Limibacter armeniacum: one gene and its partner. The protein of the gene in region 2 interacts with the protein of the main gene of each other region in a pairwise test. Links are inferred from orthologs where the notes say so. Each region holds a gene or a part of one and is shown on either strand. Other genes may lie near its edges.

Region 1 (8,273 bases), on a different replicon or contig from region 2:
GCACTTCAAGCTTTTGAGAGCCTGGAGTCCGATACACAAGAGCTTCTGACACTGATTTATTGGAACCGTATAGGTGAAGAGGCTGCGGTACGTCGGTTTGGAGTTGCTACAGCAGAGGCTTCTGCTTATCATCAACGTGCTTTGAGAAATTTTAAAGCTGCCGTACAATCCGAAGAGGTATTGCCAGTACTTCAAAGTGTGCTGATGTATAAAGGGATTGAATCGGTTAGGGAAAGACTGAAAGATTTTGAGTTACCGATGGAGGAGGAACCATTGAGTTTTGAGGAGCAGAAAAAATTGAATCTTACCAAAGATATTACGCCTGTTCTGTTTGAAAAGAAAAGCAGCTTGTGGGAACGAATGAAGCAGAAGTTGTTTAAAAAAGAGTAGCCCTATTATTTAACTTTTTCAAAGAGTCAATAGAGGTATACTTTTATCGGTATCTAATTGATTAGTAGTTGGAAACTCACAGTTTTTAAAAAGGGATAAAACTTTACATCCTGTACAGGAATTTTTCAGGTTGCTTTTGCGGACAGGTTGTGTTAGGAGGCTATTTCTGTTATATTTAACATGTTTTACAGATAATCGAATCATTTCTCACCCGATTCAGTTTCTTATTTTAAGAAACACATTCCTTTCAAAAGATATACTCTATTAAACCCAAAAAATCAGATTTAGATATGAGAAATAACACGCTTTTTACATTCTTGGGAGGTATTGCAGTTGGTGCATTGGCAGGGTTGTTACTGGCACCTGATACAGGAGAAAATATGCAGCGAAAGTTGACAGATGAAGCCAAAAGGCTTCAAGGAGACTTGAACTCTCAGTGGGCAACAGGAAGAGAAAAGTTTGAATCCTACAAGACCAAACTTAAGAAGAAGCAGGACGATCTGGGTGATGCCATTTCTGATGCAACCAAAGGATCAATTGGTGATGCATAATCAGTAAATTTGCATAAAAATATGAAGGCAAAGATAAGCTGTTATCTTTGCCTTCTTCATTATAATTAAGTTTTATGAAAACTTTTATATATGAAAATACGTTAATATAAAAGTGTTAAATAATTTATAAATAGATCAAATTAATACTAACGATATGGAACATCTGACGCTGAACTCATTTAAAGAGAAAGTATTTGACTTTGAGCAAAACAAGGATTGGTCCTTCAAAGGAGATAAACCCGCAATCATTGATTTTTATGCAGATTGGTGTGGACCTTGTAAAATGATGGAACCTGTGCTTGAGGAAATTGCTGAAAAGTATAAAGGCAAAGTTGACATTTATAAAGTTGATACCGAGGCAGAACAGGAACTTTCGGCTATGTTTGGAATTAGGAGTATTCCGTCATTATTGTTTATTCCACAAGAGGAAAAACCTCAAATGGCGAACGGTGCTTTACCGCTTCATACATTGGAAAAAGCTATTGGAGAGGTGCTGAAAGTTGAGCTGTAAGGCTTCATTAAACTTTATTAAATAAATATACCCCGAAAGAAAATAGCTTTCGGGGTTATTTTTTGCCTAATGATCTTCTACATTCTTGTTGGTTTTTCTCCAAAGTCTTCCGTTAATTTGTCGCAGATTATTCAAAAAATCCTTTTTAGAGGAGATTTTGTCATATCTGAAGGTGCTAAATGCTGTAAAATCAAGTATTTCACGGTTTTAATACCTGATTAATTAATTTTCAACCTTGTTGTAAAAAATACAATTGCTGTGTTATAAGTGTAAAAAATAACCTAAATATTCGGCTATTCGCTTACACGATATTTGCGTTTATCTATAAAATTTTACCTTTGAACACAAATAAGGATCATAACCAAAAAGCACATGGACAAATACTCATATATAGCCAATGCGCACGGGGCTTACTTGGATCAGATGTACGAATCGTACAAAGCAGATCCAAACTCAGTAGATGAATCGTGGCAACGATTCTTTGAGGGGTTTGAATTCTCTTTGCAGAAGTACGGAGAAGAAGTGTTGGATGGAAAAGCACCTGCTACCACGACAAGTGTAAGCAGAGAAGTGCTGGAGAAAGAGATTGCAGTAAGAAAACTGATTGACGGCTACCGTCAGAGAGGTCACTTGCAGTCACTGACCAACCCTGTAAGACAAAGAAAAGACAGAAAGGCATTGCTGGAGCTGAAAGACTACGGCTTGAGCGAGAAGGATCTTGATACAGTATTTTCTGCTGGAGAAGAAGTAGGCATGGGCCCTTCTAAGCTTCGCGATATTTTGAGCATGTTGAAGCAAGTGTACGAAGGTCATATTGGATTTGAGTATACTGCTATCCGTGAGCCTGAAGTATTGGAGTGGTTCAAGCACAAAGTGGAGCATGAGTATCCTTCATTCCAGTTCTCAACTGATCAGAAGCGTAGAATTCTGGAAAAACTGAACGAGGCAGTTGTATTTGAAAACTTCCTGCATACGAAGTTTATCGGACAGAAGCGATTCTCACTGGAAGGTGGTGAGTCTACAATTCCTGCCTTGGACAATATCCTCACAAAAGCTGCAGAGTTGGGTGTTGAGGAAGTAGTAGTAGGTATGGCACACCGTGGTCGTTTGAACGTACTGACCAACGTGATGGGTAAGACTTACGCTGAGGTATTCAACGAGTTTGAAGGACAGGCTGTGCCTGATGAAACAATGGGAGATGGTGACGTAAAATACCACCTTGGATTCTCATCTCAGGTAACTACAGCACAAGGTAAATCAGTACGTCTGAACTTGGTGCCAAACCCATCTCACCTTGAGGCAGTTGATCCTGTAGTAGTTGGTAATGTTAGAGCAAAAGTAGATAGCCTTTACGGAAATGATTACTCTCGTATCATGCCAATCTTAATCCACGGTGATGCAGCTTTGGCTGGTCAAGGTGTGGTATATGAGACAGTACAGATGTCTGCACTGAATGGTTATGATGTAGGAGGTACTATTCACTTCGTAATCAATAACCAAGTTGGTTTTACGACCGACTTTGAGGACGCTCGTTCAAGTATTTACTCTACAGACGTATCTCAGTTGATCGAATCACCTGTATTGCATGTAAACGGTGATGATCCTGAAGCTGTAGCTTACGCAGTTAGATTGGCGGTAGAGTTCCGTCAGCGTTACCACCGTGATGTTTTCATCGATATGGTATGTTACCGTCGTCACGGACACAATGAGAGTGATGAGCCGAAGTTTACACAACCGAAGCTTTACAATATAATTTCAAAGCATGCCAACCCAAGAGAGCTTTACAACAAGCAATTGCTTTCTAGAGGTGATGTGGACGCTGAGCTTGCTAAGCAGATGGATGAGCAATTCCGCCACCTGTTGCAAGACCGTCTGAATGAAGTGCGTCAAAACCCACTTCCATACAGACCACAAGAATTGGAAATCCAGTGGAAACAACTGAGGTTCTCTACTCCTGAAGACTTTGATGAGTCTCCTAAGACAGGAATCTCTGATACTGCATTTGATGCAGTTGGACATGCACTGACATCCATGCCTGAAGGCTTCAAGCCTCTAAGACAGATCGAAAAGCTGATCGCTGAGCGTAAGGATATGTTCTTTGAGAAGAAAGAACTTAACTGGGCTGCTGCAGAGCTTTTGGCTTATGGTTCATTGTTGTTGGATGGCAAGACTGTTCGTATGACAGGTCAGGACGTACAGCGTGGTACATTCTCTCACCGTCATGCAGTATTGAATGATGCTGAGACAAACGAGAAATACCACAGCCTGAACCACATCAGCAAGTTGCAGTCAGAGATGAGTATCTACAACTCATTGCTGTCAGAGTATGCGGTATTGGGTTTTGAATATGGTTATTCATTGGCTAACCCGAATGCATTGGTGATCTGGGAAGCACAGTTTGGTGACTTTGCCAACGGTGCTCAAACAATGATCGACCAGTTTATCACAAGTGCTGAGTCTAAGTGGAACAGAATGAGTGGCCTGGTAATGCTGTTACCTCATGGTTATGAAGGTCAAGGACCTGAGCACTCAAATGCTAGACCTGAGCGTTACTTGCAGTTGGCTGCACAAGACAATATCGTGGTAGCGAATTTCACAACTCCTGCCAACTTGTTCCATGCATTGCGTCGTCAGTTGACTTGGGAATTCCGTAAGCCACTGATCGTTATGACTCCTAAGTCTATGCTTCGTCATCCAAGGGTAGTATCACCAATGGAAGACTTTGTATCAGGAAAATTCCAGGAGGTTTATGATGACCAGACTGTAAAACCAAGAAGCAAAGGCAAGGTGAAACGCGTGCTGCTTTGTACTGGTAAGATCTATTATGACTTGTTGGAGTACAAGGAGAATGAGAAGAGAGATGATGTTGCCATTGTAAGGGTAGAGCAGCTGCACCCATTCCCGCAGAAACAGCTTGATGCTATTCTGGATAGTTACAAGAACATGGAGACCTTGATGTGGGTACAAGAAGAGCCTGCTAACATGGGTTACTGGACGTACCTATTGCGTGCATATAGAAACGAAGAGCGCCTTTATCAGCTGAAACTTGTATCGCGTAAGCCAAGTGCTTCACCTGCGACAGGTTTCCCTAAAATCCACAAAGCTGAACAGGATCGCATCGTGAATGTAGCTTTCAATAAAGAAGAAAATTAATCATTAAAGTGGAAAGTATGGGCTTGATCACCTAACCTTTCTGCCGAAAACACAATAGCTATGATCATCAAAGAGGTGAAGTTCGATTCAGATGAGTACAGGAAAACTGTCGCATTGAGAGACAAGGTGTTGAGAAAACCATTGAATATGGAGTTCTCAGAAGCTGAGCTTTCTAATGAATTTGACAGTTACCATATCGCTGCATTGAATGAGGAAGATGAAGTGCTTGCTTGTCTGGTACTCAAACCCGTAACAGGCACTGAAGTGAAGATGAGGCAAGTGGCTGTTGACGAAAGTCAGCAGGGCAAAGGGTTGGGCAAATTGCTTGTCGGCTTTGCGGAACTCTTCGCAATGGACAACGGCTCAGAGCTGATGACTGTTCATGCTCGTGAAATTGCTTTGGATTTTTACCTTAAGTTGGGGTATGAAAAAGTAGGAGAGCAGTTCGAGGAAATTGGCATACCACACTTTAAGGTTCAGAAAAAACTCAGTTAATAATTTTCAAGGTGACGGAAGCTGTAACGAAACCTGCTTCCGTCATCTGCAAAAATACATTTGATAAAACAACACACTATGGCACTGGAAATGAAAGTCCCTGCGGTGGGCGAGTCGATCACCGAGGTTACAATAGCTCAGTGGCTGAAGCAAGATGGCGACCACGTAGAAATGGACGAGATCATCTGTGAGCTTGAGTCGGATAAAGCCACTTTCGAATTGACTGCAGAGGCAAGCGGTACGCTTAAAATTGCAGCGGTAGATGGTGAAACGCTGGAAATCGGCGCCCTGATCTGTACAATTGAGGAAGGGGATGGCGCAGCTGAAACAACATCAGAAGCCAAAACAACTGGTGGAACAGCTCAAGTAGCTGAAGCTCCAAAAGCTACTGGTGAGGTGCTTGAAATGAAAGTTCCTGCAGTAGGTGAGTCTATCTCTGAAGTAACGATTGCTTCATGGGTGAAACAAGATGGTGACTTTGTGGAGTTGGATGAAATCATCTGTGAGATTGAATCAGATAAAGCGACTTTTGAACTGACTGCTGAAGCAAGCGGTACTTTGGAAATCGTAGCAGGTGAAGGTGATACATTGGAAATCGGTGCTTTGATCTGTAAGATTGCTGTAAGCGAAGGCGCACCTGTAGCAGTAAAAGAAACTGCAGCAGCGGCACAAGCTGAAAGCACACCTTCAGCAACAGCAGCAGGTAGTCAGACATATGCAACAGGACATGCATCTCCTGCTGCATCAAAAATTCTTTCAGAAAAAGGCATTGATCCTAACAGTATCAACGGTACTGGTAAAGATGGACGTGTTACTAAGGAAGATGCTTTGAGAGCTGAAAAAGCAGCACCTAAGGCAGCCGCTGCTGCACCAAAAGCTCCAGTAGCTGCTAAGGAGACTGCTCCAGCAGCACCTGCAGGGGATAGAGAACAACGTCATCAGAAGATGACACCGCTGAGAAAGACGATTGCTAAGCGCTTGGTGTCAGTGAAAAACCAGACGGCTATGCTGACCACTTTCAACGAAGTGGACATGAAGCCAGTGATGGACGTTCGTAAGCAGTACAAGGATATGTTTAAGGAGAAGCATGATATCGGACTTGGATTCATGTCATTCTTCACAAAGGCAGTAACAGTAGCACTGAAGGAGTGGCCAGCTGTGAATGCTATGATCGATGGTGATGAGATCGTTTACAACGATTACTGTGACGTTTCAATTGCAGTATCAGCACCTAAAGGTTTGGTAGTGCCGGTTATCCGTAATGCAGAGAAACTGTCGTTGGCAGGAATCGAGCAAGAAGTAAAACGCTTGGCGCTAAGAGCAAGAGACAACAAGTTGACTATTCCTGAGATGGAAGGCGGTACATTTACGATCACTAATGGTGGTGTATTTGGCTCAATGCTTTCAACTCCGATCATCAACGCACCGCAGTCAGCGATCCTGGGTATGCACAATATCGTAGAGCGCCCTGTAGCCGTGAACGGTCAGGTTGAGATTCGCCCAGTGATGTACATAGCACTTTCTTATGACCACCGTATTATCGATGGCCGTGAGTCTGTAAGCTTCCTGAAAAGGGTAAAAGAGTTGCTTGAAGATCCGATCAGATTACTACTTGACGTATAAGCAATAAACAATAAGGTAGTCAGCAAAAGGGTCAAATTCCTAAGCTGACTACTTTTTTTGATACGAACTAAATCCGAGTGACAAGACTTCAGGCAAAACAGATCAGCCAATTTTGAGTTGTATGTGAGGGCTTAAAATTAAGCTATCTTAAGTCTTGAATCTCAATTCTTTCTAAAAACCATACACAATACAGCATATGTACGACGTAACAGTTATTGGTTCAGGTCCGGGTGGTTATGTGGCAGCAATTCGTTGCGCACAGTTGGGTATGAAAACTGCCTTGGTAGAAAAATATAATACATTGGGTGGTACTTGCCTTAACGTGGGCTGTATCCCTTCCAAAGCTTTGTTGGACTCTTCTGAGCATTTCCATCAGGCAAAGCACCAGTTTGCTGAGCACGGAATCGAGATTGGTGAGCCAAAGATCAACCTTGAGCAGATGATGTCGCGCAAGGATGGCGTTGTAGGTCAAACTACAGACGGTATCAACTTTCTGATGAAGAAAAACAAGGTGGATGTATTCCACGGCTTTGGTTCTTTTGTTGACAAAAATACCATCAAGGTAACTAAAGAAGGTGGTGAAACAGAAGAGTTCAAGACGGAGAAAACAATCATCGCAACAGGTTCTAAGCCAATTATGCTTCCTTTTATCGAGTTTGATAAGAAGCGTGTAATCACTTCAACAGAAGCACTTCAGTTGAAAGAAGTGCCTAAGCACCTTGTGATCATTGGTGGTGGTGTAATCGGTCTGGAGCTTGGATCTGTTTATGCTCGCCTTGGAGCTGAAGTAACTGTAGTTGAATTCCTTGACGGTCTGATTCCAATGATGGACGTGACGATGGGTAAGGAACTTCAGCGTGTATTGAAGAAAGAAGGTTTCAAATTCCACTTCAAGACGAAGGTAACTTCTGTAAAAGTGGAAGGAGAAGAAGTGATGATCAAAGCAGAAGACAAGAAAGGTAAAGAGCTTGAAATCAAAGCTGATTACTGTCTGGTAGCAGTTGGTCGTCGTCCATATACAGACAAGTTAGGTCTGGAGAACGCAGGTGTAAAGGTGGATGACCGTGGCAGAGTGGACGTGAATGACCACTTACAGACAAGTGTAGAGGGTATCTATGCAATTGGTGATGTGATCAAAGGTGCTATGCTTGCGCACAAAGCGGAAGAAGAAGGCGTTTTTGTAGCTGAAACTATTGCAGGCCAAAAACCACATATTAATTACAAATTGATTCCTGGTGTTGTTTATACTTGGCCAGAAGTGGCAAGTGTAGGTTACACTGAGCAGGAGTTGAAAGAGGAAGGACGTGCATTTAAAACAGGTTCATTCCCATTCAGAGCATCAGGCCGTGCAAGGGCATCAATGGATATTGATGGTGTAGCAAAGGTATTGGCAGATGCTGAGACAGACGAAATCCTGGGTATGCACATTATCGGGCCACGTGCGGCTGATATGATTGCTGAGGGGGTAGTTGCAATGGAGTATAGAGCATCTGCAGAGGATATTTCTCGTATGTCTCATGCTCACCCTACATATACTGAGGCTATCAAAG
Region 2 (7,899 bases):
GAAACCAAAATCTTAACATAAACCCTGTCAATGAAGAATAATCTACACTACCAAATGCTGTTGAACAATTTGAAAAGTCTCGCAAAACCATCCACATTAGTTTTAGGACTTATGGCTGCATTTTACTTGGGCACTTTGAAGAGTAATGACATTGAGCTACTTACTGAATTACTCAAGAATGAAAAAACAAAACTTGAAGCTGAGAATGCAGGACAACAGGACATGATTAAAAGTCAAGAGTTCAAAATACGGTCGCTTGAAAAAGAAATCACCCGTTTGGAAACACTCCTTAAAACTCCTCCTCAAGCCTTTTCAGAATTTCAACAGACGCAAGATCACGTCAATGAGTTGCTTGAATTGCACAAACAAGCTGTCATCATGAATGACAGTCGGGAACAATTTGTCACAGCTATATCTCAAAACAATCATTACAACAGACAGATTATACAGGAACTTAGGTCTCTGAATAAACTGACAATACAGTTTCAAGACGATATGGAACTACTTAAGGCGAAGATAAACCATCAGGACAAGGTACTTCAGGCTACTCAAAAAGATATTGAGCATATTAAAAACCAAAATCATTACTTATCCCCAAAACCGAACAGCGACCTTAATTTCCCAGATTTCAAAACAGACGTACTGGAAGGAAAAATGCCTGACACAACCATCTCTTGGTTGTGGTATCCAAAGCTGTTCAAATTAATTTCTACGTTTAGTATAGCTATTACATGTATACTTTGCATAATTGCATTTACGTTTATTTATTTGAACAGATCCAATACCTTTTTCCACAAAAAAAGTCAGGATCCATATTCATAACTTACAGACCCTTTTGTTAAGGGAAATAGCTAAAAACCAAGAAATATGAAAATCACTTTTTTGGAGATGTTAGGCATCTTCTTTAAAGACTACAGACACTCCTACGGTATTGCACCAATTATAGTAGGCATTGTCATAGTCTCCATGCTTTGGGATGAATCTGATGCTCATCACTTCCAATTACTTCTCAATCAAAATAGTGTATGTCAAGGTGAAGTTGTCTCGGTAGAAGATGTATCTTTTAATAACGAAGAAGGGGAATTTATCAACCAAAAGCACTATGATTTTCAATATAAGGTAGCTGAGAAAACTTATACTAAAGAAACTATTCTTGAAGATCGGGACTATAGCAAAGGACAAACCATTGAGGTAGAATACCTCACTAAAGATCCTTCAATTGCCACCATTGCCAACGAAAAACATGTACATGTCAATATGAGTACGATTCTTTTTGCTGCGATGCTGATACTATTGGGATTCGGTATTATACTCTGGTTACTCAAGGAAGCAATTCAAAAAATAAGCATTATACATAATGGAAAGCTGGGAACGGGTAAGCTGGTATCATCTGAAATTTCTTATGAGTCAAACCACCATACAACTCACGAGCTAAAATTCAGATATGAGGTAGAGGGTAAAGACTATATCTGTAAAATAAAGACCCGAGAACCTGAGGTCTTGGAAGATGAAGAATTTGAATGGTTGATTTACGATCAGCACCATCCTGCCAGAAGTGTACTGGTGGATACTTTACCTCCAACCATTAGAAAAAGGTTTGAAGCTGAGGCTCAAACTTTCCCTACAAATTAACTGATGAGTTACTAAATAAACTATCCAAAATTCGGGTCTCTACTTTTTAAGTAGAGACCTTTTTTATTTGATCGGCATTGTCAATGGCTTGACCCAGTCATAATGATGCAAGCCTCGCTCCTGCTCAGTCAGTACCACATTTCTGTCGAGCATAATTTGTGAATCCCTACCATTGAGACTGACTTTACAATAAGCTGATACAGACACCTCTTGCCATCCCTTCTTTACATATTCATCCCTTATAAAGTGTGCAAACTCCAACAGCATATCGGGTTTGCCAATCATCCTGCCATACTGCTTCCGATTTAGGTACTTTGTTGGGCTTACTTTTTCCTCTTTACCAGTTACGCCATCTTTAACGAAGAAGAAAGCCCTGCCAGATTTGGAACGCAACATCATATGCCATGAAAAATTATGTCCCTCATCAAACCAACTGGTATTCCCCTCATACCAAAACTGCCTAAAAGGCATTGCCAATTGAATGATCAGATAACTGATAACGATTGGGTAAACCATTCTATTAGCTGAATCAAATTGGAAAGCAGCCGTTCCTTTTGCAGGCAAATGCTTGTTGAGCCACTTCCAATTCCTGAAAGAGTCTGCAGGGAAGAAAAGTAAAGTGGCAGCAGCCGAAAACCAAGGGAAAGTTCCGATCCCGAAAGTCAGGGCATTGGTAGCATGAAAAAAGCAAGCTATCCAAAATGTTGCTTTCCTTGTCTTTTTCCATAACATAAATGGTACTACAAATAAGTCAAAAAACAAACCTCCATAAGCCACCAAATATGGATACCACTCTTTTACCAACAGCCATCCTAACACTGGGTGATCCCCTTTGGAAGCAAACCAAATCTTCAATGGCTGGGCATATAACCAATCACTATTAAGCTTGGCGATTCCTGCAAAAAAATAGACTACTGCAATCTGAAAAGCCAGAATATAAACTGTCCAAGCTGGAACTTCAGACACTTCTTTTACCTTACCTCGCTTAACGTCATAAGAAAATGCCCTATTGGCCGGAAGTAAGCTCAACAGAAAAACCATTAAGCAGTACAGGTAGATATGGTTTATATAAAGTGCTTTTTCCATCAAGAAAATACTGGTCGCACTCAGGCACAGCAGTAAGGTGGCTATACGATAATAAGCACCAAAAACTACCATCACCCCCAATACTACATTCAGACAGAAATGCAGGTACATCATCCATGGCTCAGACCAAGGCTTTATCCATGGAAATAGCATATAGGAAAAGTGAAATCCGGGATGCAGCAGGTTTTTAATATAGCTGGTAAACATCCCACCTGTAAGTTCTATGGTCATCAGAGCTCCACCTACTATGCGGAAATATACCAATGGAGCAATGTCAATGGGGTGTTTTAGCCATGCAAAAAATTGCTGAAAAACAGATGGCTTTTCCAATGCTGGAGGGGTTGGAATCTGGTTCATCGTACAAGTAACAGTTCGTAGTTGGGTTAATTTCCTTGAATTAATTCAAGTTTGATTGTTTTTACTGAAAATACAAAATAAAAACCCTTGGCAGATCAAATAAAATCTCCCAAGGGCCATAAAATATTGGTAAGTACCTTACTGAGTACTAATTGCTATCTTGTTCTTCTAATTCTTCCAGTTCCAACATCAGGTTTTCCCAGTCCTCATTGGCTGTCTCCAAATCTGACTTGGTCTGCTCATAAGTTGCATTCAGCTCTTGCAGCTTTTTAGAATCACTGAAAATTTCAGGGTTGGCAAGTTCGCCTTCCAACGCTTCCTTCTTCTCTTCCAGTTCCATGACCAACTCTTCGGCTTTTTCAAGCTTCTTCTTGGTTTGGTTCACCTTCTTTTGCCACTCCTTACGCTCGCTGTCTGATCGCTGTTTCTTCTCCTTCTTTGGCTTGGACGATTGTGTACTGTCTGTTCCCTGCTGTTCAGCTTCACGTTGCTCCATAAAGTAACAGAACTCCTCATAGTTACCTGGAAACTCCTTCACTTCCTGATTTTCCACATACCAAATCTTGTTGGCGATATGGGAAATAAAGTGACGGTCGTGAGAAACCACAATATAAGTACCTTCATACTGCTGCAATGCCTGAATCAGTACATTGACAGACTGGATATCCAAGTGGTTGGTAGGTTCGTCAAGCATCAGGAAGTTGGCTTCCGAGATCAACGTTTTTGCCAATGCCACTCTAGATTTCTCACCACCAGAAAGCACCTTGATCTTTTTGTTCACTTCCTCTCCGGAGAAAAGGAATGCACCCAAAATTGTTCTCAACTCCAGCTCTGTCTTTTCCGATCCTGCCTGCTTAAGCTCATCCAGAATCTCATTGTCCAATGTCAGAGACTCCAGCTGGTGCTGTGCATAAAAAGTGGTGATCACGTTGTGACCTTTCTTGGTTTCCCCTTCCTGTATAGGTTCTGAGCCATCAATGACACGAAGCATTGTAGACTTACCCTTACCGTTGGCACCGATAAAAGCAATCTTGTCTCCCCTTTCGATATGCAGTGAAGAGTCACGGAAGATTACATTTTCACCATATGCCTTGGTTACGTTTTTCATTTCCGAAACAATCTTGCCTGACTGCTGCTTAAAGGTAAAACGCAGGTTCATCTCAGGGTTTTCCTCATGGACGGCATCCACCATATCCATTTTCTCAAGCATCTTCACCTTTGACTGTACCTGTCTCGCCTTGGTAGACTTGGCACGGAAACGGTTGATAAACTGCTCGGTCTGCTTGATCTTCTGCTGCTGGTTTTCGAAAGCATTTCGCTGCACTTCCATGCGCTGCTCACGCTCCTGCAAATAGAAGGTATAATTTCCGCTGTATTGGATCAGCTTACCGCCTGCAACTTCCACAATTGAGTTGACAGCACGATCCAAAAACTCCCTATCGTGAGAAACAATCAGTACTGCTCCTTCATAATTGGAAATATATTGCTCCAACCACTGGATTGACGGCAAGTCAAGGTGGTTGGTAGGTTCGTCAAGCATCAGGACCGATGGCTTTTGCAAAAGCAATTTTGCCAGCATCACACGCATACGCCAACCACCAGAGAAGTTTCTGAGTGGTCGCTCCAGATCAGCTGTCGAAAAGCCCAATCCTTCCAGAATAGCTTCCGCCTTTGCTTTGGCAGTATAACCGTCCATTGCTTCAAAGCGTTCCTGCTTCTTGGCCAGCTCCCCAACCAACTCATCACGGTAGTTGGTTTCCATTTCTTTCAGGATTTGATCAATATCTTCCTGAAGCGTGATAATATCTCCGAATGCTTCCATGGTCACTTCCAAGATACTCTGTCCTGTCTCATAAGACAGCATATCCTGATTCAGGAAACCAATCGTACAATCGTTTGGCTTGCTGATAGTGCCACCGTCAGGCTGAAGCTGACCGTAAATCAATTTTAGAAGCGTAGTCTTTCCGGCTCCGTTAAAACCAATAACCCCAATCCTGTTTTTGGGCTTGATATGCAGTGACGCCTCATCATACATGGTGCGACTGCCGAAGTGGAAAGATAGGTTTTGTATTGTAAGCATTGTATAGATTCTAGAGTCAAGAACCTAGAGCCTAGAATCTAGAGAGAAGAAGCTAGAGAAAAGACAATACATAATCTATTTTCTAGTTTCTAGCATCTAGCTTCTATATTCCAGTTTCTTATTTAATTTCAAAATCAAGCATTTTTCTCTCACCGATAAAGCCTTCCAGCCTGTCTCCTACCTTGATTTCACCAACACCTTTTGGCGTACCGGTAAAGATAATATCACCTTTTCTTAATGTGATAAACTGAGAGATGTAGCAAATAATTTCATCGAAGTTCCAAAGCATCATGCTTGTATTGCCTTTCTGTCTTTCTTCCCCGTTAATGTTCAGGCTGAAATCCAGATTGGACATATCAAACTCTTCTTTAGAAACAAACTCTGAGATTGGTGCAGAACCGTTGAAGCCTTTTGCCAATGCCCAAGGCAATCCCTTGTCTTTTGCCTTAGCCTGCAAGTCACGGGCAGTGAAGTCAATACCCAAACCGATCTCATCATAGTAGCGGCTTGCAAACTTAGGGTTGACATATTTTCCTTCCTTACAAATCTTGATCAGAACTTCCACCTCATGGTGAATTTCCTTTGTGAAATCAGGATAGTAGAATGGTGTGTTGTTTTTCAGGATAGCCGTATCAGGTTTTGTGAAAATTACAGGCTCGTCCGGTCTTTCGTTATTCAGTTCAGCTATATGTTCAGCGTAGTTTCTGCCAATCGCAATAATCTTCATGTGCTTTTATTTCTTCGTTTTTAAGGTTACAAATATAAGAAGTTCCAAGACAAAAGATAAGCTGGTATACATTGAGCTTCACCACAGCAAATAAAATGCTGTTAATAAAGTCTAGTATCCAGCTTCTCTATTCTAAAGCCTTATGAAATTACCACCCCACATAACGAGGAGGCTTAATCCCTTTCAATCTCAACATCAACGTCAATCTCCCACGGTGGTGTGTCACATGATTTCGCATCAGGTGGAAAATCCCTTCCTTATTCATGTTCACGCCTTCAGCAAAGAAATCCACTTTATCGCTCATTGCACTTTCAGGGGTATTTTCCCAAACTGTAGTCACGAAATCAAAGCTTGTGTTCAAAGCCTCGATCACCTCCGCTTTTGACATATGGTCAAACCCTTCTGAGACATGACTGATAGCACACTCCTTCTCTCCAGTTACATATGCTTGCAAAAAGACAAAGTTCATTGCCATATGCTGTAGCTCTTCTCTGAAGGTCATAATCCCTTCAGCCGCTCTGAAATCATAATCAGACTCCGGCATTGCTTCTGCTACCGCCAAGGTATAAGCCTTTGACCTTTCCCACTTTTCTGCAAAAGACTGGTGAAAAGCTGAAGCTTCCTGCGCTTGTACATTAATCATAGTGATAAAAAACAGACACGCAATCATTGAAAAAAATTTCATTTGCTAAGTTAGTTCTGGTAAAACAATATCTGAATGTTGAAACATCCTTCTTGCGGCGAATTTAGGACGAGAGAAAGGAATTATCAAAACAGCGATGGTCAGATTATTTTAATGAAGTGCTCGCCAAGGTGGTTATTCTACTCTATCTTAGACAGAAATTCCTGTAATACTCTTAAAAAGCTATTACAGCTAGCAAGCGTTAAATAAACTTCATTTTTTTAAAAATTGATTTAGGCTACAGCAATATATATCAATGATAAAGGCTACTACCAAACTCCTATTTTTTCTTGCTCTCTCATTGTCATACAGCAAGGCAATTGGTCAGAATATTTTTTCAGGTCTAGTTTTAGATGCGAAAAGTCACGCACCTATCCCATTTGCTGAAATAGGTGTTCTTGGCTCAACAAATGGCACTACCAGTAATCCAAAGGGCTGGTTTTCTTTAAAAATGAATCCTACTGATACTGTTATCATATCACATATTGGATACAAAGAATATATCTTGCCAAATCCAATAACAGAAAAGTCAAATGAAATCGAAATACACTTACAGGAAATCACATTGAACCTCAATGAAGTCACCGTAAATAGCAAACAATCAATGTACAGTGACAAAATTGAGAATAATGAAAAAAAGTCTATACTAACTGGTGGTTCAAATCAGTACGCCATGTACCTTCCAAACAAAAGAAAAGCTTCAGGCTTTATTGAGGTGGTTTACTTTGATGTAAATCCAGAACCCAAAAAGTATGGTAGGTGGGAATCACTGGTTCGAATTAGAGTGTATTACAACCAAAACGACAAATCAGGGGAAGATTTACTTGTTCACCCAATCAATATCAGATTAAGCAGAGGAACAATTGAAAACGGAAGTTTTGTTGTGATATCATGAAACCACAACTGACTCTGACACCAGAAGATCGCAGCAAGCTCGAAAAGCTGTATAAGTACGATACCTCCTCACGGGTACGCCTCCGTTCTCATGCAGTCCTGCTTTACGCCCAAGGCTTTAACTTTACACAGTTAACTGAGATCTTGCAAGTGAATAAAATCGAAACGGTTAGCCGTTGGATTCAGCATTGGCAACAGCACGGCTTTTCAGGTCTGTATGATAGCAAGCCACAGCAGCATCCCCGCAAAAGTTTCAAGGCGTCAGAGGAAAAAAAATCATTGATTTCCTAAAGGATGGCGTACAGCGCTTGTCAAGAGTTCAAACCTACATCAAGGAGCATTGTCAAAAGTGGGTGAAAGTCTCAACGCTACGACGTTGGATGAAGAAATGGGGTTACCGATGGAAAAGAAGCCGCAAAAGCTTGCTGCATAAACGGAATC

What was found.
Region 1: the proteins of V6R21_RS13130 (region 2) and V6R21_RS22460 interact in binary tests that used the Escherichia coli proteins (3 or more experiments, as listed by UniProt). The link is inferred for Limibacter armeniacum from one-to-one orthologs.

Annotation. Positions count from the first base shown.
Region 1 is NZ_JBAJNO010000009.1:1,142,514-1,150,786, reverse strand. Bases 1,470-4,805 are described here. They hold V6R21_RS22460 (2-oxoglutarate dehydrogenase E1 component), read left to right. Parts: upstream 1,470-1,824; coding sequence 1,825-4,605; downstream 4,606-4,805. Other genes in these bases: V6R21_RS22455 (GNAT family N-acetyltransferase), read left to right, coding at 4,666-4,805. Outside these bases: V6R21_RS22475 (RNA polymerase sigma factor), read left to right, coding at 1-390; V6R21_RS22470 (YtxH domain-containing protein), read left to right, coding at 681-941; trxA (thioredoxin), read left to right, coding at 1,096-1,452; more of V6R21_RS22455, read left to right, coding at 4,806-5,100; odhB (2-oxoglutarate dehydrogenase complex dihydrolipoyllysine-residue succinyltransferase), read left to right, coding at 5,179-6,723; lpdA (dihydrolipoyl dehydrogenase), read left to right, coding at 6,920-8,273. UniProt on the Escherichia coli protein: E1 component of the 2-oxoglutarate dehydrogenase (OGDH) complex which catalyzes the decarboxylation of 2-oxoglutarate, the first step in the conversion of 2-oxoglutarate to succinyl-CoA and CO(2).
Region 2 is NZ_JBAJNO010000008.1:1,713,687-1,721,585, reverse strand. The notes cover bases 2,690-5,651. They hold V6R21_RS13130 (ABC-F family ATP-binding cassette domain-containing protein), read right to left. Parts: upstream 5,156-5,651; coding sequence 3,224-5,155; downstream 2,690-3,223. Other genes in these bases: V6R21_RS13125 (fumarylacetoacetate hydrolase family protein), read right to left, coding at 5,274-5,651; V6R21_RS13135 (HTTM domain-containing protein), read right to left, coding at 2,690-3,075. In the rest of the region: V6R21_RS13145 (coiled-coil domain-containing protein), read left to right, coding at 31-822; V6R21_RS13140 (DUF3592 domain-containing protein), read left to right, coding at 868-1,632; more of V6R21_RS13135, read right to left, coding at 1,696-2,689; more of V6R21_RS13125, read right to left, coding at 5,652-5,882; V6R21_RS13120 (DinB family protein), read right to left, coding at 6,031-6,567; V6R21_RS13115 (carboxypeptidase-like regulatory domain-containing protein), read left to right, coding at 6,821-7,459; V6R21_RS13110 (helix-turn-helix domain-containing protein), read left to right, coding at 7,456-7,749; V6R21_RS13105 (IS630 family transposase), read left to right, coding at 7,767-7,899. UniProt on the Escherichia coli protein: Genetic data indicate it may be involved in ribosome assembly or function.